2 linked regions of the Symmachiella macrocystis genome follow. The protein of the gene in region 2 interacts with the protein of the main gene of each other region in a pairwise test. Links are inferred from orthologs where the notes say so. Each region holds a gene or a part of one and is shown on either strand. Other genes may lie near its edges. The genes, in order: ssb and priA.

Region 1 (11,182 bases), 840 kb from region 2 along the record:
CGACAAGGCGCTGTCGTTGATCCAACGCCTCCAGCTTCTGCTTGGCAGTTTTAATGGCATTCCATTGCGTATCGGCAAACCATCCACGGTTGTGGTCATAGGGGACTTGTTCCTTCCCGCCATTCCCGGTCGCCGTATTGTCGATGTCCATGATCGGCACGAAATACACGACCGCTCGATGACGCAGCGCTACAGCACGGGGATCATCGCTAATGAGCCATTCAGCAAAACCACGTCCGACCCAACTCGCGCCGGATTCCCACGCGTGTTGCCGCGCTTGCACCCACACAGCCATTCGTGTGCCGTCATCGTCACCACCTTCGGTGACTGTTATCGCAGGCACAGCGCGACCGGCACGTGTGCGGCAAAGCGTAAACGCCGTTGCGTGCGGGGACGACTTGTCCAGTTTTTTGGTCAAGGCTTCGGCGTCACTGGGAAGAAACGGCGGCCCCCAAGCAAACCACGCGGTGGTTGCATCAATTTTTGCGGTCCAGACTGCACGATTCTTATCGCGCACACCTGGCTGAGTTTGTAACCACAGCTTCTGATCGATGCTCATTGCCGCGCGTCTCGGCAAAGCCCAATTCGCACTGAGCGCTTGTCCGTTCGCACGTTTGAGTTGGTCCGCCACAACCTCCAAGGTTATCGTTTCGCCCGGCTCAATTCCGTCCAGACGAAAATACCACCAACAGGGCCAACCGAATTGAGGATCTCCGGCGGGGCGGATCGAGACGCGACGTGCGGCTTGATCAATCTGCACAACCTGAGCCGATCCGCCGGGAAAATCGGAGGTGACCCGCAGTTCCCCGGCATCGACCGTCATCGTACAGGCGGCCAGCGCGCATAAGGCAGCCACGGTTTTGGAAACGAGAGACACCGTCAGATGAGCCTTTCCGCTTACGATACGTGCGCGCCCTTGGTCTCGACATACACCGCATACAGCGACTGGCTGGCGGTCATGAACAGGCGATTGCGTTTCGTGCCGCCGAAGCAGACGTTGGAACAAATTTCGGGCAGCAGGATTTGCCCGATACGGTCGCCATCGGGAGCAAAAATGTGCACGCCGTCATAGCCTTCGCCAACCCAGCCGGCACTAGCCCAGATGTTGCCGTCTTCATCGGCGCGAATCCCGTCGGCGAAGCCCGCCTTGCCGTTGAGTTCCATCGACGCAAACACTTGGCGATTGGCCAACGTCTTGCCGTCAACGACGTCCCAGACTTTGATGTCTTTGGGCGCGTCGGGGTAGTGCGACGCACCCGTGTCGGCGACGTAGAGTTTTTTGTAATCGGGTGAAAAGCAGAGGCCGTTGGGTTTGTAAATCTCGTCAGCGACCTTGTCCATCTTGCCGGTTTTGGCGTCGATACGATAGACCGCTTCCTTGATATGCAGCGGCCCCTTGACCCCTTCATAATTCATCAAGCTGCCGTAACCCGGGTCGGTGAACCAGATGGCCCCGTCGTGAGGGTGCACGACCGCATCGTTAGGAGCGTTGAGCGGTTTGCCCTCCCATTTGTCGGCTAAGACGGTCATGCTGCCATCGTATTCATATCGCACGACGCGGCGGTGTCCGTGCTGACACGAGATTTGCCGTCCTTGATAGTCGAAGGTGTTGCCGTTGCTGTTTCCCACCGGATTGCGAAACGTGCTGACGTGTCCGTCTTCTTCCAGCCAGCGATGTTGGACGTTATTGGGAATGTCACTCCACAACAAATACTTCCCGACTCCATTCCAGGCTGGCCCTTCGGCCCACAACGTGCCGCGATACAGCCGTTGAATCGGCGCGTTGCCCAATTTGTATTTGGCGAATCGAGGATCAAGGACCACCACATCGGGATCTGGATAACGGACCGGTGCCGCGCCGGGACCATAATCACGTCCAAAGGCGAGATTGGCCGTTGCTGCCGCAGTTGCCGCAGCGGTGGCCAGAAATGAACGGCGCCCCAATCGAGCGGCGGGCACGGATGCCCGAACGGTCTCCTCAGCGTTTCCGTTGGCGATTTCGGTCATGGTTGTCTCCTCTCAAGGTGGAAGGTTCCTCGTGACAGTTTGCGAAACAGAACGCGCTTCAACCGCTGTCCCACATCACTAGAGCCGGATAAAGATGTTGTGCTTCTCAAGATGGCGTACAAACAGGTAGTTAATGGCCATGAAGACAAACGTGATAAACCAGCAGTACCACAAAGGCGAATCATTCGGTGCGAGGCTATGCATCGAGTGTCCCACAACGTGGTGAATCGCATAGGCGGCCAGTGGATTCATACCGAACGTACGGAACACGCCGATGTGCATGCCACCGATATCCGACAGCAGAATGAACAACGCATAAATCGCAATCGCGACCCCTGTGGCGAAGAGGATAAACGAAACGCTGACCATCCGCTTGTACATCATCCAATAGTTCCACTGCCGTCCGTAGTCGTAGTGCTGCGCACCCAACAAACTCCGCGACAGCTTTTCTAATTCCTTTTGTTGTTTCTCATCCAAATCCGGCAACGCTTCTAATTCTTTTTTCTTTTCGAGGCGGGCGTTGGTTGCTTTTTGGTCAGGGTGCGGCGGCATGATAAACGGCGGTTCGGCTAACAGGCCTGACAACCCGCGTCCCGCAGCCTTGCTGAAATCAGGGACCATGGGGTCGGACGCATATTTATCGGGCTGGGGTTCATCGAGAGGAATATCGTAAAACCGCGTACCGCATGAGAGAATGTAGCCGATGATCATGAATACAGCGGCAAACAGAAAGATCTTGCCACCGGCATTTTTACGGGTATTCGACGCCAGAATATCGTAGACCAACGAACCGGCCAGCATGGCCACCGACCAGGACATGATGCCAAAAAATCCACCATCCCAACACCGATTGCCGCCGGTGTGCCATAATTGGACCATCCAATTGGTTTGGTCACCATGCACGAATGCCCAATTGAACCAAACGGAAATCAATACGTGCGCCCCTAAACAGCCAAGCATGACCACGAAACGAATGAGTGGTCCAGCGGCGATCACCGGCATCACAAAAATCTGACAAACGGCGATGATGCTGAGCACTTCCCAGAGATTGGACTTGATCAACCGCATCACAAATTGAAACGTCTTGTTGACTTGCACCTCTTCCATCTGGCCTTCGGCGTTGGTCACTTGGATGGTTTCCTCTGCGCTGAAATCGCTCCAGCGTTTAAAATCGCCTCCAAAGCCGTACAACATCAACGACACCAAAATCAACGCGAGTGAGCGGCGAAAGTATGTCGAATACGTTGTCATCGCACTGAACTTCTCCAGGCGTTTCAGGATCGTCAACCGATAGGAGAATCCGACAGCGAAGATAAATCCCGGCATGATCCAGTCAGCGAACGTGACGTAGTTGTCGTTATGTTTCCAAAACGGACTGATGGCTTGGAAGTGAGCGAAATTCACAATGAACATGCTCAGCACGGTAAAGCCGCGAAACTGGTCCATGGAATCCACACGGCCAAGTGTCGGTTGAGAACTCATAATGACAACGCCTTCAGTCCGAGATTCGGGAATAATACTTTTTGGAGGTTATCTCTATTTTGACGGTCGGGACATCATGCGGACCGTAAGAAAAACGAATAGGAATCGTTCGATTTTACTGAGACATGATCGGACGACCTGGCGGCGGATTGCGCGGTTGTTGCCAATCCCATTCGGTCATGTAATCAATATCCAAGTAGGGGGTCTCTACCGGTTTACCCCCTTGTAACTTAGAAATTAGCAACGCGTCCAACGCACCGCTAGTAACCAAGGTCCGCTCAGCGGGCCAGGTCGGTTGGCCAGTATGAAACATTTTCTCCGCCCCCTCCAACAAAAAATTGAAGTGTGCGAACGGACGGGCTTCTTGCGTCCAAAATAATGTCGAGGTGATTTCGTCACTGTCCGCCTCGCGCCACGCAACCGACCACCCTTGCAGCGCGGGATTGAGTTGCAGCACACTCGCCCGCAATCCATCGCGATAGTCGATCACAAAGAGCACCGGGTGCGGAACCAATTCTCGCATGTCTTGGTCGGGAGAAATCGGACGTGCTTTTTGGCGGGACAAGGCGGCGCGAAACAATTCTTGATCATACACGCCCTGCTCACCGGCTTCCCACACCGCATCGTCTTCTAGGCAATAGACCGATTCGATGCCGGTCTCGCCCCCCTGACGGCGTTCGGCCAGGCATTGCACCATTTCCAAGGCGTGAAAACCATACGCGTCGAGTGAACCGTAAGAGACGGCGACGATCTCTTTCAGCTTTGCCCCTCGTTTGGTGTTCGCCGGAGGATACCGCCACAAACCGGGCAATGAAGACCCCGCCATGAAGGGGATCTTGAGCCGCTGCGTCGCATCATAGATCTCTTTGGCGTCGGCCCAATTGTCGGCGACATGCTTGTCATGAAAAATCGGGACTACCCGACCGCTGCTTTCAAAGACTTTGCGAACTTCAGCAAACAGTCGTTTCTTGGGATAGATCGTCTGTCCGGTGTCGGACTTCGGATATTGACCATGCTCAGCGATCAACAAAATGCCATCGACGGCAAGTTCCCCCGTTCCCAGCGTGAGAGCTCCTTCGATTGTCTCGAAAACCGGCACGCCATGTTCTTTGGCCAATCGGCGACTCGTGTCATTTTCGGGGACTTGATCGGTATACAGCGAAACGAGTTGTAGTTTGGGAAACTCGCCTTTTCCATCGAGAGTCTTGGTCTGCATCAACTGGCTGACAATGACGTCGGCATGGGAGTTATGTCGATATTCAGTGACCACAGCAGCGATGCGCGGCAATTTTTGTTTTGCCGGCGAATCAACGGAATCATCTGCACGCACTGGGCCTGGAGATGTGATCCAACCCATCAGCGGAATTGCCAAAACCAGACAGGCAAGAGTTGATCCGAAAACGCGCTGCATTAGACATTTCCCAGGCAAGGTGAGAGTTCATTTGCCTCCATGCTAAGGAATCCGCTCCGCCTTCGCCATCTCGCGGCCCACAACTTCGATTTTTACCCGAACTTCGCCGGACAAACGCTGCTTCGGCAGAAACGGCATACACGACTGCTCAATCGCTGGTTTGGCCATCACAATTCTCCTTCGAAGGCCACCATCGGGCAATGATCGAGTACCAGCCGCTGCACTATCACGCGTCCGGACAACAGGTTGCGACAACGTTATTTGTGGACTTGCTATCGCTCTGTTGACCGGTCATAACAGGACCTCTCCGCCGTGCATTTCCGACAGCTTCCGTGGCAACCTCGGCCGTGCGGCCTCAGTAGTCAACAACGTGCTAAATGCATTAATGCAAAGTGCTTTTGGCAATTCAGGGAGGATATTTCATGGCAACTGTCACGCCAAAAACCAACGAAGCCGATCGCCTGCCCCCGCAGGATATTGAGGCGGAAAAAAGCTTGTTGGGTAGTATGTTACTGGTCAACGACGTGATCGACGAAGTCGTCGAGTTGGTGACGCCCGATCACTTTTACGTAAAAGCCCACATGCAGATTTGCGATGCGATCTATCGCATGCACGAATCGGGCAATCGCGGGATCGACGTCGTCACAGTCGCCGAACATCTGCAACGGACCGACCAGCTCGACGAGGTCGGCGGTGTCGGACATCTGAGCGAAATCCTCAACACCGTCCCGCACGCAGCCCACGCAAAATACTACGCACAAATTGTCCGCGACAAAGGCATCTTGCGGAACCTGATTTACGCCTGCACCGATATTCTCAGTGAAAGCTACGACAGTTCTCAGGATACGGTCGACATCCTCACCAAGGCGGAACAGACGATTTTTCAAATCGTCGAACAGCAGGAAAACACCGACAACATGGTGCTCAAGGATATTCTGATGGATGCGTTCGACCGCATTCAACAGAGGCGGGAAAAAGAGGGGAGCATCAGCGGCCTGAGCACTGGCTTTTCGGATCTCGATAACCAAACAAACGGATTCCAACCCTCGGAATTGGTGATTCTCGCTGCACGGCCCAGTATGGGAAAAACCGCGTTTGTGGTGAACATCGCCGAAGCTGTCGCCCGCCAAGCTCGTGATCGCTTGCGCGACGAATATGTAAAACGCGGCGAAGAGTTACCCTACGGTACAATCCCTGAAGGGGGCGTGCTGATTTTTAGCCTGGAACAGTCTAATCTAGAATTGGCCGAACGGCTTTTATGCATCACCGCCAAGCTGGACGGGCACAAAATGCGCAAAGGCGACCTCGACGATGGCGAATACGATCGCGTGATGGAAGCCTCGTCGGAGTTGGGCGGCATGCCGATGTACATCGACGACAAACCGGGTCGCAATATGTCGGAAATCGGCGCCATCGCCCGTCGCCTCAAACGCAAGCAGAATATCAGCTTAATCATTATCGATTATCTGCAATTGATCGAACCGGAAGACAAACGCGCGCCGCGGGAACAACAGATTTCACTGATTACACGGCGGCTGAAATTCCTGGCTAAAGAAATTCATGTCCCCGTCATCGCCTTGGCACAGCTCAACCGTGGCGTCGAATTGCGAGAGGATAAGCGGCCTCGCTTGGCGGACTTGCGGGAAAGTGGAGCGATCGAACAAGATGCCGACATTGTCATGTTCTTGCATCGTCCGGACGCCTACGACCCCGAGGATTCGCCCGGCAAAGCGGAAGTCGTTGTGGCCAAACACCGTAGTGGTCCCACCGGAATCGTGGACCTGACCTGGCAAAAAGAGTCGATGCGATTCGTCGATTACAGCCATATGGCCGAACCGGACGGCGGGTATTTCGGTGACGACGATATGGGCGGGTTTTAACACAGCGCTGAACCCTTGTTCGCTAACGGGTGTCCCGTAAAATATACGGATTCGTCCCCCTGCGCTTTCATTCTGCAAGTCATTGATTTTTTGGGAAGTTCCCTCATGGTAAAAGTCGCCATTCTCGGTGCGACGGGTTACGCCGCCCTGGAGTTGATCAAAATCCTACTTGCTCACCCCGAAGTGGAGATCACCGCCCTCACCACACGGCAGGAGGGAAGTCCGCACGTCCAAACCATTCACCCCAGTTTGCACGGCCGGTTGGACCTGACTTGCGACAATCTGACGACGGATGAAATCTGCGAAAAAGCCGACGTCGTTTTTTGTGCACTGCCCCATAAGGCGAGCATGGAGGTCATTCCGCAATTGCTGGCTGGTGGCTGCAAGGTGGTCGACCTCAGCGCCGATTATCGCCTGAATGATCCAGGCGTTTATGAACAATGGTACGGCGAGGTCCATACCGATCCCACGCGACTGGGAAACACGGTGTACGGTTTGCCCGAGATTTGGAGCGACCGCATTCCCGGATCAGAATTAGTCGCCAATCCGGGCTGTTATACGAGCACGTCGATACTCGGACTCGCGCCGCTGATCGCCGGGGGGCACATCGAACCGACGGGTATTTTCATCGATGCGAAGAGCGGTATTTCCGGAGCAGGTCGTGGACCAAAATTGACGACCTTGTACCCCGAATGCAATGAAAGCGTCGCCGCCTACTCCGTGGGTCGCCACCGCCACACGCCGGAGATTAACCAGATTCTCAGTGAAGTCGGCGGTTGCAAGGTCGACGTGGTCTTCACCCCGCACCTGATGCCCATGGACCGCGGTATCTTGTGCTCGATCTATACGAAACTCAAAAGCGCGATCACCGAAGATGAATTGCTGGACGTGATGCGGAAGTATTACAGCGACAAACCGTTCGTCCGCATCGTCGAACATCTGCCGGCCACAAAAGACGTCACCGGCAGCAATTTCTGCGACATCACCGTCCGCCGCGTTGGGGACAACGCAATCATCTTCAGCTGCACCGACAATCTGATCAAAGGAGCAGCGGGCGTAGCGGTGCAGAATTTCAATTTGGTGTGCGGATTTGAGGAGACGCTGGGGTTGTTGCCGTGACGTGGGAGCGCATTTAGCCGTAGGGCCGGTTTTACCGGCCGGAACTATTCAAAACGTTGCCGCAATAACACGATGTACGATTAACGTCTATTCATATCCGGTTTCGTCCGGCACAGCCGGACCTACGCGATTTAGCAGTCACATGTTAAATGCGCACAGCCGGAAATTCTGGTTGGAGGTCAGGCCGCATCATGCCCAACTGGCGTCGCGCTCACGTCCCTGGAGGAACGTTTTTCTTTACACTCGTAACGGAATATCGCGCTCCATTATTCCGTTCACAAAATGCTAGAGTGATGTTTGGCGATTGTATTCGTCGGTGCTGCCAGTCGTGGCCGTTTGAAGTGAATGCGATCGTCTTACTACCCGATCATTTACACGCGATCTGGACTTTGCCAACCGGTGATAGCAATTACCCGAAGCGCTGGGCATGGATCAAAAAGGAATTCACGAAGAATTGGCTTTCTGTTGACGGGCGGGAACAGACTACTTCGGCGGGGAAAAAACGGGATGGGAGACGCGGTATTTGGCAAACCAAGTTTTGGGAGCACACGATTGAATCAGAAGATGATTTCCAGAGCCATTTCGACTATATCCACTTCAATCCTGTAAAGCATGGATTGGTAGAGTGCCCAAGCGAATGGCCATGGTCAAGCTTTCATCGCTGGGTGCGTCGTGGAGTCTATCCCGTAAATTGGGCATGCGAGACATCAAACCAGCCCAGATTTCATAGCATTGACGCAACCGTTGGTGAGTAAGGCCAGCTAGAACTGGGAACGGACCCACGTCCTCCGCAGGGCCGGTTCTACCGGCCGGAACTAATCAAAAAGCCACCGCAACATCACGTTGTACGATTGATATAAATTCGCACCCGGATTCGTCCGGCACAGCCGGACCTACGGGGTTTGGTGGTTAATGCATTCTGCTTGTTATCTCGAGCCGCGCAAACAAAATCCCCGCCAGCCAAAACGGCTACGGGGATTTCGATTGTGCCTGTGAATTCAGGAAGCCGCGACGTCTCAAGTCGATGACGTCGGGACGACCCACACCTTGACGTCGGTTTCGACATCGGTGTGCAGGTGGATTTTCACCGTGTACATGCCGATTTCTTTGAGCGGGCCTTCGAGGCGGACCTGTTCGGGGGAGATATCGTATTTGGCCGCTTTGAGGGCTTTGCTGATTTCCGGAGCGGTGATCGATCCGTACAGATGCCCTTCGGGATTGGCGTTGGCTTCGAGCGTCACGCTGTATTCGCTGAGCTGTTCGGCCAAGTTGCGGATCGACTTGATGCGATCTTTTTGCAGTTCGGCTAATCGAATGCGGTGACGTTCGACCATCCGCTTGTTTTCGTCGGTGGCGATCGTGGCCAGTCCCTGCGGAACCAGATAGTTGCGAGCGTAACCTGACTTGACGCGTACGATTTCCCCCTGCTTTCCGAGTGCAGGTACATCCTCGGCCAACAGCAGTTCGGCATTCCCTTTGGGCACGCCCGAACGCATGGCATGGAGACGTTTTTTGGACATAGTGTCAATTTCCCGTATGGTAATCTTCAAAAATTTGTGGATTGTCTGTTGTGTCGATGTGGCACTGCGTCTCAATCGCCGCGGGCCGTGTCACTGAGTGACGATTTGTCTGGCTGGGATCAATTCGGCCCTAGAACGGCACCTCATCGTCCGGAACGTTGCCACCACCACCGGAGGGAGGACCAAAGTCGTCGCCTTGTGGTGGAGCCTGTGAACCGGGATCACCGCCGCCGTAACCGGATTGGCTGCTGCTCCCGCTGTAGCCTCCGCCGCCGCCGCTACGACCGCCACCCCCCCCGCCGCCATCGCCACGGGAACCGAGCATTTGCATCCGTTCACAAACAACGCGCAGCTTGCTGCGGCGTTGCCCGGATTGTTTGTCTTCCCAGGAATCGAGTTGCAATCGCCCCTCGATGAGGACGGGACGGCCTTTAGAGAGGTATTCGCCAGCCACTTCCGCCTCACGTCCCCAAAGGGTCACGTCGACAAACGTGGTTTCTTCTTTACGCGAGTTGGATTGCTTGTCGAACCAGGTACGGTTGACCGCCAACCCAAGCTCAGAGACCGCTGTCCCCGAGGGGATATAGCGGACTTCTGGGTCACGGGTCAAGTTCCCGATCAGGATGACTCGGTTATAACTCGCCATGAGACGGTTTTCCCATTTTTATTGGTCATGCGAGGTCGATGCGTCCTAGACCTCGGCAATCGCAAGATCAAGCAGTTGTGACTTCCTCGGACGCTTCGCCTGTGGCTTCCTTAGAGGCCGATTCCTCGGATGCCGCCTTTTCTTCTGTTGCAGCCTTTTCTTCTGTTGCCGCCTTCTCCGCTGATGCGGTGGGGGATTCACCATTGACGACTGCCACCATCGGTTCGACCAAGGCTGCGTCGAGTTTGATGGCCAGGTGCCGCAGAACGATGTCGTTCAGCTTGCACAGACGGGTTAACTCATCCAGGTTTTGGCCTTCCATTTTCAGGTAGGTCAAATAGTGAAGCCCTTTGCGGCGGCCTTCGACGGGATAAGCCAATTTGCCGTCCTGCCACGGCCGTGCCGCTAAGGTTTCCGCGCCGACCCGTTCGAGGATCTTATTGATCTCGCCCAGTGAGCCGTCCGGATCGCCGGCGTACTTATTGCTGTCGATGAGGAACATCACCTCGTAGGTATTGACCGCCACAGCCGCGTCTCCCTGTCCTAATTTCTCTGGCAAAAGGTTTTGCTGAACGTGCGACTTACACGGGATGAAGTTTTAAAAAACTGTCCCAGTCGCGCCGCCAGATCGCACTGAATCGCTGTTATGTTGTTTCCGAACTGTCTTTCTGCCCGTCTCTGCTATCTGCCCGACTTATTTATCCGCTGCGTTGAACGCGTTCATGGCCGCGGCAATTCCCTGCTCGGCCCAGCACTCGACGGCGTCGGCCGCGCGAGCGACTGCCAAATCCATTTCGGCACGTTCCGCCTTGGCGAATTTGCTGAGAACAAAGTCCGCTCCACTTTGAGTCCCCGGCGGAGTCCCAACTCCGACACGAAGTCTGGGGACTTCATCGGAGCGTAAGTGATCGCAAATATTCTTCAGCCCTTTTTGCCCTCCGGCGGAACCAGACTTGCGAATCCGATTTCGTCCGACGGGCAGATTCATGTCGTCACAAATGACGAACACGTCTACCAACTCTATTTGATAAAAACTGACAGCCGCTTGTACGCTACGGCCGCTGGCATTCATATAAGTTTGCGGAGCCAACAACAAAACCTTAGTTGTCCCGATCAG
Region 2 (11,256 bases):
AACAGATGGTGTGCCTCCTGGGAGACGGTACAATCGCACTCGTGCGGTGATGCACACAGCGATTTACGCATTTAAAAGAAAACGGGACTTGATATAAATTTCTTTTACCGCACCATGGAGTTGATCACGTTGTAGCGGCAATTCAACCCTTTCTGAGATGGCCAATTCTTGCCGCTTCGCCTTATTGACCAGGGTACCCAAATCCAGGGAACCAAATTTACCTTGGCGCAAAGGTGCGATTTACTAATGCAAGCCTTTTTCTTAACCGCTGACTGCAGAGGCGAATGCAACCGAAGCGATGTAGATCGTCCGCGAATTGTGTTCGGTAAGTCGCGCAGTCTAAGTTAGTAAAATGAAGGTTCCACTCGGCGGTCAAGTTCACCACCGCACCTTGAGTGAAACCAGGACGAGACGCCTTATGGACACAGTAAATTGGGAAGAAAAATTGTTGTACGTTTTTGACGGCAGTGTCCGCTCCTTCCGACGTAGGTAGTTACGCAAGGGTGCTTGGGCTGAAACGGCCGAGCTCAAGAAGTGGCGTGACCAGCGAATAACCCGCAGTGATATTCACACTTAAAACAATTCTTAACGGCAGCCTGATGGGCCACAATTCGGTGGCCTACAAATGAAAGGCGAGAATTACCAATAAGAATAAGGCGGTGGGATGATGCATCGAAAAGAATCTGCGAGAGAATTTGTCCGTAGACGCGCAGTTGAACTACGGAAATAGGGTGAGACAGTTGCGTCAATTTGTCACTTTCTGAATGTCAGCGCACCGGCGGTGACGCGCTGGTGGCGACTGTCCAAAGCAGGATTATCGATTGATCCGGCGCCATCTTCAGGCCGCCCGAGACGCCTCAATCACGAAGACTTGAAGAATCTCGCACAACTACTTGAGGAAGGCGCAAGTGCACACGGATGGCCGAACGACCTCTGGACAACTCCGCGTGTGCGTGACCTTATTCGCCGTGAGTTGGGCGTGGAATTCTCGCGTTCGCATGTATGGGTAATTCTAAAGCAGTACCTTGGATGGACCTCGCAACAGCCGACGACACGTTTTCGAGAACGTGACGAGGCCAAGATTAAGAGATGGCCATATACGCAGTTCAAACGAATCTTATGCGAGGCGGCCAAATTCAACGCCTATATTGCCTTTATCGACGAAGCAGGTTTTATGCAAATGCCTGTTCTCCGAAGGACGTTTTCACCCTGCGGTCAACGTCCCGTAGTTAAGATTTCGGATCCGCACGGGCGAATTTCGACAGCATGTGCTTTGACAGTCAGCCCAAGGAATCAAAGGGCGAACATCTACTTCAAGATGCTCGCGAACAACACAAATTATACTGGAACCTCAATCGCTAGATTCGTGCGGCTCCTCAGTGTCAAAATAAACGCACCTCTTATCGTCGTTTGGGACTGCATTCTGATTCATCTCGCAAAACCCGTCCGCCAAGTTGTACGCGATTGTGGCAGCATCTCACTGAGAATGCTGCCGAAATATGCACCTGAAATAAATCCAGCCGATAAAGTGTGGGCGCATGTGAAATATGGATGTCTTGCGAACTACGCTCCATCGACACTTGACGATTTGCGTATCACCGTGAAATCTGAGCTGGTCGCGTTGAAGAGCCGAACGGATCTCTTACATTCATTCATTCGGCGAGCAGGACTTGACATTAAGCAACTTAAAAAGTCGAAACCGTCCTCCTAACAAATCGGAGCTAGCTCGCCTTTTGGTTGTTCAAATTTGATCCTTCTATACGACGTTTGTTTTTAATAGTCACTCGTGTTGGTCCACCAGCCAAATCACATCAGACGCTCTGCCTTGGCCGGACTTTGGAAATAGTGATTTGCTAAACTCCGGCGGTCATCACGTCCGTTGCAAAACGCTGGGGCACATCGACCGATCGCCATTCGCGTCGTTCTAGGTGTAACCGCTTCACGGAACAGTAAGAGACAACCGTCTGTGCATTGTTCTTGGGTGCTAAAAACTCGGCCGCGAACCGACTTGTTGACGAAATGGGCCGAAAAACCAACGATGACTGCAATCAATCGAGCCACACCCTCCCCCGCTCCCAAGCGAACCAAATCCGCTCCACACGGCTACCCCTCCCCTCTCCCAGGGGGAGAGGGGGGAGTGGTTTGTGGCAGTGTTTTGCTCTGGGCAGTGTTTTTTACTCCCTCTCCCTCTGGGAGAGGGCTGGGGTGAGGGGCAAGCCACCTTCGACGATCCTCCACTCACTTTTAACCATCCTCTCACCTATTGAGAAAAGAAGAACAAATCAGTAACAGCTCTCATTTTAATAGTCTTCTCTTCGAAGGCCATTTTATTCACGCGTGCCTGGGCTCACCGCATGTTCAACGGATCGACGTCCACCACATATTCCACGTTGCTCGATTTGGGCAACTTAGCGGCGACGCTGCGCCAGAGCTTTTGGATCGTTTCCGCTTGTTCGGCTGCTAATTGGAAGTGGTGGCGGTAGAACTTGTTGAGTTTCATGATCGGGGCGGGGGCGGGGCCGAGTACGCGGACGGGGAGGTCTGATTCCTCGGCAGCTTTTCGCAGAACAGTGGCCATACTGTTGGCGAACTCAACGACTTCGTCGTCGTACAAACCGCGCAGGATCACGCGGGCCAAATGCCAAAACGGGGGGGCCTGCATTTCGCGACGGTGTTGGATTTCGGCGTGGACGAATCCTACGTAGTCGTGCGCGGTGGCAAACTGGATCGCCGGTTCGTCGGGCGAGGAGGTTTGCACAAGCACGCGGCCCCCTTTGCTGCTTCGCCCGGCGCGGCCGGCGACTTGGGCGATCAATTGAAACGTGCGCTCCGCGGCGCGGATGTCAGGTTGATGCAAAATCGTATCGGCATCGATCACGCCGACCAATGTGACATTCGGAAAATCGAGTCCCTTGGCAATCATTTGGGTGCCGAGCAGAATCTGTACTTCGCCCTTGCGGAACGCATCGAGTGCGGTTTCATAACTGCCCCGTTTGCGCATCGTGTCGCTGTCCATACGTAGGCATTTGTAGCGTGGAAATTTCGAGGCGACTTCTTCTTCCAGGCGTTGTGTCCCGATGCCAAAATACCGCACGGCCGCATGTCCGCAACGGGGGCAGGTCTTGGGGGGATCGATCGCAAATTCACAGGTGTGGCACATCGCCAAGTGGCGGTCTTTGTGCCAGGTGAGCGTGATGTCGCAATTGGGACACTTAATCCCTTCGCCACACGCCTTACACCACAGTACCGGGGAGTGTCCACGGACGTTGAGAAACAGGATGACTTGTCCGCCGTCTTCAACAGCAGTCCGAATCGCGGTTTGGATAGCGCGGCCGATACCGGAGCCGGAGACACACCGGGGGTCATTGCGGACATCCACGGCACTGACCGGCGGCAATGGTAGGTCGCTGACTCGTTTTTTGAGTGTAATGAGTTGATCAATGCCCCGTCGCGCGCGGGCGTATGATTCCAACGTCGGTGTGGCAGAGCCGAGTATCAGCGGAATTCCGGCCATCTTAGCGCGTTGTCGTGCGACTTCGCGAGCGTGATAGCGCGGCGTGGTTTCTTGTTTGAAGGTGGTTTCGTGTTCCTCGTCGATTACGATCAAACCCAAATGCGTTGTCGGGGCAAAAACAGCGCTGCGGGCGCCAACGACCACCTGTACGTTCCCGGACGATATCAGCTTCCATTGGCGGTGACGCTCCGCATCGGTGAGGTGACTATGCAATACGGCCACACTGTCGAAACGGCTCTCGAACCGGCGGATCGTTTGCGGCGTGAGGCTGATTTCCGGTACGAGGACGATCGCTTGTCGGCCATAGCTGACGACTTCCCGGATCGTTTGAATATAAACCTCGGTTTTTCCGCTACCGGTCACTCCGTGCAGCAACAAGGTTTCATGTTTTTGTGAGCGCAACGGCTGAAGGATCTGCTCCAGTGCGGTGCGTTGCTCGGGGTTGAGTGTGAGATCTTGTTCCCGCTCGACTGCGTCGGTCGAGGGGGGGGAAGCAGCGGCGCGACGACGCGTGACTCGCAAAATTCCTTTATTTTTCAGGCCATTGACCGGTCCACTGCCGCAATCGGCGCTCTGTTCAATTTCCTTGGACTGCAACGGTTCACCGGCAGCGCGGAGGGCGGCGATCACGGCTGCCTGTTTGGTGGGGAGATTCGTTTCCCCCAGCCGGGTTAAGGCCTCTTCGTCGATGCTGAAATAGGTGCGCATTCGGGTGCCGGCATAGTTTTTGACGCCGGCAGGAATGATGGTGTTGAGTGCTTGGCCCCAACTACACAGGTAACGTTCGCCGATCCACTGTGTCAAATCCAACATATGTTGGTTGAGCAACGGTTCGCGGTCGATGACTTCTAACAGCGACTTCAGTTTGCCCGCATTTTTGGGCCGAGAAAACCCGACGCAATAACCGGTCGTGGGCCGGTTGCCGCGCCCAAACGGACAACGCACCCGCTGCCCGGCGCGGAGTTTGCCCCGCCACGCTTCGGGAACGAGATAGGAAAACGCCTGCTCCATCGGTCGATTGAAGACAACCTCGGCACACTCAACATCCTCCTCAGCCGCCAATTCCCACGGCAGCGGATCGTCATCGAAGAGTTGTTGTTGCGCCGGTGGGGTCATTGGTTGTGGTGATTGAGAAGGGTTTTCGTCACGGAGGACCAGTAGGCAGTAGGGTTCGACGATTAAGTCTTTTACCTAAAGCCTAAGGTCTACAGCCGACGGTCTCTTTCCATCTGCGTGGTCATTTGGCATTTAATTCCCGCTCCGCTAAGATTCTAACATCTGAAACGCAAAGCGAAAGAAGTAAGGAAACCTTGACGATGCGGCTGGGAATATTTGGTGGGACGTTTGATCCGGTGCACTACGGGCATCTGCTCTTGGCTGAGCAATGTCGTGAACAATGCCAATTGGACGAAGTCCGATTCATGCCGGCCGGGATTCCACCGCACAAAGCGGATGTAAAAATCTCATTCGGCAAAGACCGGGTGGAGATGTTGCGATTGGCGATCGCTGGGCAGGAATCGTTCACGGTCGACGAACGCGAATTGTCTCGCAGCGGACCGAGCTATACCTACGAGACACTTGAAGAACTCCGCGAAGAAGATTCGCAGTGCGAATTGTTCCTGATCATCGGGGCCGATTCGTTGCGTGATTTTCCGATTTGGCGTCATCCGCAGCGGATTCTGGCAGCGGCTCAGTTGGCTGTCGTGAATCGTGGTGGCGAACCGATGCCACAACTCGATGAGCTGATATCGCTCATGGGGCCAGAGGTCGCGACGCGGACGCATCTGGTGACAATTCCCGGCCTGGAGTTGGCCTCCTCCGACATTCGCAAGCGTGCCGCATCCGGGCAGAGCATTCGCTACATGACCCCCCGTGCGGTCGAATGCTATATTGAAGCCCAACAGCTTTATCGCTGATAAATCGGCAATAACTGGTAAGCCGGTGTTAGCGCCAGCACTGAAAGTGACGTCGTATAACTGCGGCCGAAATAGTCGCCGTTGTTGAAGTTTTCGCGCTCCCAGGATCCGTCGGCTCGTTGATTTGCGAGCAGATGTTTTGAGAGTTGCGGATAAAACTTCGTCCAATACTCGCCGCCCAGTTGATACATCGCCTGGCTGCAGTAATAGGCTCCGTAATGGTAGGGAAACGAGGCGGTGTTGTACCGCGCAAAGGAATAGCGGAGCACGTTATTGCCCGCCAGTTGGGCGATTTCGGTGTTGTGCTCTCCTCCCAACGAGAGCGAAACGATTCCGCCGCCGACAATTCCTGGGGTAATCAGATTGAAGGAACGGTGCGGCGTGTATGAGAATGTCCGGCGATTATTGTTGAAGCATCGCCGGATGTAGGCCATCGCCTCTTCAATCCATTCTTTGGGGACGTGAAATTCAGCGTTCCGTGCCGAGCGCATATACATCAATTGCCAGGAGGTGGCCGATAGATCCGCATCAATGCCTTGCCGGGGACGAATGTACCGCCAGCCACCGTGATCGAGAGGACTGGTTTTGGCCTTCTCCTGCACGCGGCGGAGAAATTGTAATCCTGCGGGGATGGCCGTTTTGGTGCGTTCGCGCAGTTGCGGATTGGTCATGCCGTAGACTTCGCCCAACATCAAACCGGCAATGGCATGATTGTAGTTCCCCGCATGCGAAGCGCCGTCGTGGACATGATGCGGTTCCGGTTCGATGAACGAAAGCATGCCATCCTCGCGCTGGCAGGTGAGCACAAAATCGATCGCGCGATTGATCCGCTCGCCATGCGGGCCCTCGCCGGGTAAATGTCCGCGAGACAGAAAGGCCAACACACACAGCGCCGTGACGCCTGGCTGACCGGTGGGGGGCGCCTCGAAAGAACCATCTTCGCGTTGATGGGCCGCCAAGTAATCCAGTCCGCGATGGATCGAGCGATCCACGTTGCGCCATTGGGCCGCCGAAAGTACGTCGCGTGGCGAGGATGGAGCAGTGGGTGTGAGGGGCGTCGCTGGTTCCTCTGCGCCGGCAGGCTGAGCCGCTGCTAAAATCAAACTCAACACCAGCCCGTATTGAACTGGTCGACGGGTATGTGAACGCTTCACCGAACCGCCTTCGTTCTTGATCGGAAATGCCAAATCGTGGTCCGCTGCAACTCAGCGGCGCTTGTCCGCCGAGTATAACTCAGCCAACCGCGTTGCGACATCCCTTTGTAGGCGGAGACACAAAAAAAGCCCCCGGCGGAACCGGGGGCTATGTGTGAAATCGGGGGCGCGGGTTCAGGCGACTTTTTCGTGCACCAATGTTTGTGCGGCGCCAAATCGTTCGCAATATCCGTTTTCGTGTTGTGCGTGCAAGCGGCGGATACCTTCGATCAACATCGGCGGGGCGACTCCCAACGCTTCGCGAATACTCGTGCTCCGCAGCGAAGTCTCGCCTTGGCCAAACATCCGGCCGCCTTGTGTTCGCCAGTCGTCGGCGGCAATGTGTACGTCGGTGTGACCGAATTGGTCGGCCAGTCGCCGGGCAAAGGCAAACGGGTTTGTCCGTTCGGCGCCGGGAATATGAAACAAACCGTCCAGCCGTTTTTCGAACGCCTGTTCGAGAATCTCAGCCAGATCGTTGGCAAGGATCGGCGTGGCATGGCGAATGCAGTCGAGTTTGCAGGCATCGCCCTCTTCGATGGCATGTAGAATCGATTCCACAAAACCGGGTGTGTTGCTTGTCGGTGACCAACCGTAGGCATTGGTCCGGACAATCAAAGTCCGCTCGCAATTGTCGGTTGCTTCGGTTTCGATGGCGCGAATTGTGCGGGCGATGGAACTATCGCAGTAGTGGTCGGCTTGTTCGTCATGGAACATCCATGGTCCACGGAAGACGCCGTCGGAGGAGATGACGGTGAATTCACAGCCGGCTGCATGAGCAGCGGTTGCCCAGTGCCGCATGGCGTGAATGGCGTCACTGCCGGGGTCGTCGTCGTGATCGGAATTCCATGAGGAGTTCGCCGCGGGACCGCAGACGACGAGCCAATCCGGCCGTTCGACTGATATCCATTTCCGGATCGATTCGGCATCTTGTATTTCACAAAGGGCCGTGCGGCACCCGGAAATTGAGATAGGATCGCCTAATGACAGTCCGAAAACATCAAATCGGTCGGCCAGTTCCGCCGCCAGATTCGCTCCCAAGACGTTGTCAATCCCTGCTACAAAAAGCTTGTGCACGCGGTGCCTCCATGCGTTTGCGTGTATCTCTAAATCCCGGCTCGGCTTTCTCAAAAGCCCCTCGACCACTGTCTCATCCGCTAACCAAAGCTTGTGTCTGTCGTGACTACAGTTGCCTATTCCGTGCTGTTTTTTGGTGCGATTATGAGACAGCCATCATAAGCCATTTTCTCAACCGGCAATTTCTGCCGAAAACGATGGCGGAGTATACTGCCGCCCGCCAAAACTCGCCAACCCCAGTTTTTGACGAATTGCGAGACGACATTTTGGCACCCCCGGTCAGTCGATTTTCCCGGGATGTTCGCCTGGAAAATCGCCCGGAAATCGGCCGCGGATCGCTGCAAGCAGCAGCGTTTCAGTCCGTCCCGTCGCGGGTGCTCATGCTGTGCAGAACACGGGGGTCAGTGTCTGCCGCGAGACTGCGGACGCTGCCGTCGGCCATGAGGAACAGCACATCGCCACCGCCCGGGCTGCCAAAACCACGTTGGTCTCGATTGAGCCCCTGCGAGATCCGCCGCCAATTCGACGGCTCTCCCCAGGCGGGATAATTGCCGGGGATTTGCCCGGCCATCAAAGTATTCGACAAACCATCACTCACATCCTGGCGAAACACGGTGGAGTTCTTATCGAACACGCCGAAGTGCACGGTATCGCCATTCGCATCTTTCTCTTGACCACCCACGCCGGCGAAGTGTGCGGCGGCGTATTGATTGATCGATGTGGTCTGCTCAACTCCGGCGACTAAAAATTCAGGAACCTGTGTGCGCAGCGCGGTCGCATTGACGGCATCGTCAAAGGGGAGCGACGGGTTAATTTTTTTATGTAGCTGCTCATAACCCATGTACGGGAGAAGCGCCGTCATCCAGCCGTGCATGGGGCGGTCTTTTGCGCCGGGTTGTTCCAAAAACGTTCCCCCGGCGGGAAATTGCCGTTGCCTGTCATAGAAACGATCGATGGCGGTGCCGATTGTCTCCAGCCGCGTTTCGGTGACTTGTTGGTGCGATTGGAAGGCGGCCAAGTCGCCGATGGCCCAGGCCAGCAAGGGGCCAAGGAACATTCCTGTGATGCTCAACGCCATACCGAGCAGCGCCTGATTCATCCCCAGCAGTCGGCCCCGTGATGTGCGGATTTCATCGGCGGCTAGAAATCCGCTGAATAGGGCGATAAACCCAGCAGACAATGCCGGTAATTTGGTCCACATTCCTGGGTAAACTGCAAAGGCGGACAAGCCAATCGCCAAGCCCCCCAACCAGAGGCTGGTCTTGGCCTTGCGCGAGATGCGCACATCGGACGTTGTCGACTGCGGTTTGCGGATCTCGATGCCAAACAGATCATTACCGTTTGCCGGTGGCCGCCATCGTTTGGGCTTGGCTGCTGCCGCCGTCTCAGTCGAGGGATTGAGTGCGGGGGCTTTTTCGTTTTCGGACTGTAATGCGTCTTCGACGATATTGTCGAATTTCGAGGTGTCCTGATCACGCAGCGGCGTGACGGTTGTATCCTTTGTGGCTACGTCGGGGTGAATCTCCGCTGGTTTGGCTCCCATCAGATTCCACAACGAGGCAAGCGGCTTGGTCGGCGTGCTCGGCTCGGCCGTGGATTCCTCAGCCGGTTCCGGCGGTGTGACTGCCGGATCGGGAACGGTGCCATGAGACATGACTTCCCAAAGGCTCTTAGGACGCAGTGGGCGCTCCGGGTTGTGTTGCGAATCAGGCATAGGTCATGTGGGGAAAAGTGCCGTCGCGAACCGCGGCCGGAATCGACCGCTCCACTATAGTAACCCGCTAGCGGCCAACTGTCTGCTGCGAAATAAAGAATTCTTCGACAAGATCTCCCTCGGTTGCCAAACCGAGCACCGTGTCGTTTTTGTAAATTGCCGCGTATTCCAGGCCGGCGGAGCGCATTGCCAGGATCGCTTCTAGTTTTCCGGCCGTCGCATCGACTTTGAGTAGCGGGATCGTAATGTCGCGAATCGGGCGGTCGTATAAGCCGATATCGGCGACGCGTACGTATCCGTACCAGTCGTTGCCCGATTTGGAGTGGCGAACCGGGACCATCGAACAGCCATGCTGGCGGGCAAAATCGAGAGTGGCCGCAGGGGAAAGATCTTCATGCACGCCGAGGACACGCGCGGTTTTGGTCATCGAATCGGTCACCGGCTGGGGAGCTTTGTGCAACAGGCCTTGCACCAGTTCGTTCTGCACCTGTGTCAGCAACCCCTCTTCATGCCCTTCGGTAAGAACCTGCACCAGTCGCTTTCTGCCGAGGGTGGTTTTTGCCGAATTTTGTTCCTGCCGGTTGAACCGTTCGAACAATTTGCACAACCAGACCAGTGGAATGCTGAATGGCAAAAACAGCCAATAAAACAGCATGAACCACGGCCGGTATTGTCTGAGCAATCTGTGAGGCGCTTCGTAGAAGAGATTTTTGGGAATCAATTCCCCAAACACGAAGATCAGCGGCGTGACTAAGATCGTCCCCAGGATCTCCAAATAACCCGACGACGCGCCAAAGACCGCTGCCGTGGCCAACGTGACGGCAATTGTCGTGATGTAGTTGGCCACGTTGTTGCCAACCAGTGTCGTCGCGACGAAGTAACCGGGCTGATGCACGAAATGCAACAGCCACTGCGCCACGCGATCCCCTGAATCCGCCTCGATGCTCAGCCGCAAGGGACTGATGCGATAAAAGCCGATTTCCGAACCGCTGAAAAACGCGGACAAACGGACTCCCAGCGCAAACAACACGATGATGGTCGCCCACATCCACCAACCGTCCATTGAGCGAGGCCTTTTACTTGGTGAAACATGAATGCCCTTGCTTCCGGCGGATCCGGCAGCAGAGGGTGACACATTACAGGATAAAGCGGCTGAGGTCTTCGTTTTCGACGACTTCCTTGAGTTTGTCCAGAACGTAGGTGGCGTCGACTTTGATTGTCGTCTTTTTCATATCGGGCGCTTCGAAGCTGATTTCTTCCAGTAGCCGTTCCATGATCGTATGCAATCGCCGCGCGCCGATGTTTTGCGTCGATTGATTCACCTGATAGGCGATGTCGGCCATCGATTCCAGACCGTCCTTGGTGAATTGCAGCTTGATGTTGTCGGTTGCCAATAATGCTTCGTATTGTTTCGTCAACGAACTCGTCGGCTCGGTGAGGATGCGAATGAAGTCGTCCCGTGTGAGGTCGGTCAATTCCACGCGAATCGGAAACCGGCCTTGTAATTCCGGCATCAGGTCCGAAGGTTTGCTGCGATGAAATGCGCCGGCGGCGATGAACAAAATGTGCGACGTATTCACCGTTCCGTAACGGGTCTGCACGTTTGTTCCTTCGACGATGGGCAACAGATCACGTTGTACCCCCTGCCGACTGACATCGGCTTGGCTGCTTCCCCCTTCGCCGCTGCAGATTTTGTCGATTTCGTCGACGAAGATAATCCCGGTGTCTTCGGCCAGTGCGATCGCTTCTTCGTTGACCGCATCTTTATCGAGTAGGTTTTCGATCTCTTGCTCTAAGAGGATCTTGCGGGCGTCGCAAACTTTGACCGTCCGTTCTTGGCTT

Evidence for each region.
Region 1: the proteins of priA (region 2) and ssb interact in binary tests that used the Escherichia coli proteins (3 or more experiments, as listed by UniProt). The link is inferred for Symmachiella macrocystis from one-to-one orthologs.

What each region holds. Positions count from the first base shown.
Region 1 is NZ_SJPP01000001.1:3,541,344-3,552,525, reverse strand. What follows is about bases 8,308-11,182. They hold ssb (single-stranded DNA-binding protein), read right to left. Parts: upstream 10,066-11,182; coding sequence 9,550-10,065; downstream 8,308-9,549. Other genes in these bases: pth (aminoacyl-tRNA hydrolase), read right to left, coding at 10,760-11,182; rpsF (30S ribosomal protein S6), read right to left, coding at 10,133-10,591; rplI (50S ribosomal protein L9), read right to left, coding at 8,916-9,419; CA54_RS13740 (REP-associated tyrosine transposase), read left to right, coding at 8,308-8,654. Also shown: CA54_RS13770 (M14-type cytosolic carboxypeptidase), read right to left, coding at 1-877; CA54_RS13765 (SMP-30/gluconolactonase/LRE family protein), read right to left, coding at 898-2,007; CA54_RS13760 (hypothetical protein), read right to left, coding at 2,086-3,489; CA54_RS13755 (hypothetical protein), read right to left, coding at 3,605-4,900; CA54_RS30015 (hypothetical protein), read right to left, coding at 4,943-5,068; dnaB (replicative DNA helicase), read left to right, coding at 5,323-6,780; argC (N-acetyl-gamma-glutamyl-phosphate reductase), read left to right, coding at 6,886-7,899; more of CA54_RS13740, read left to right, coding at 8,091-8,307. UniProt on the Escherichia coli protein: Plays an important role in DNA replication, recombination and repair. Binds to ssDNA and to an array of partner proteins to recruit them to their sites of action during DNA metabolism. Acts as a sliding platform that migrates on DNA via reptation.
Region 2 is NZ_SJPP01000001.1:4,378,354-4,389,609, forward strand. The notes cover bases 1,990-4,938. They hold priA (replication restart helicase PriA), read right to left. Parts: upstream 4,631-4,938; coding sequence 2,348-4,630; downstream 1,990-2,347. Other genes in these bases: nadD (nicotinate-nucleotide adenylyltransferase), read left to right, coding at 4,831-4,938. Outside these bases: more of nadD, read left to right, coding at 4,939-5,430; CA54_RS17110 (prenyltransferase/squalene oxidase repeat-containing protein), read right to left, coding at 5,421-6,584; CA54_RS17115 (sugar nucleotide-binding protein), read right to left, coding at 6,759-7,700; CA54_RS17120 (DUF1559 family PulG-like putative transporter), read right to left, coding at 8,056-9,354; CA54_RS17125 (CNNM domain-containing protein), read right to left, coding at 9,482-10,477; ATP-dependent protease ATPase subunit HslU, read right to left, coding at 10,551-11,256.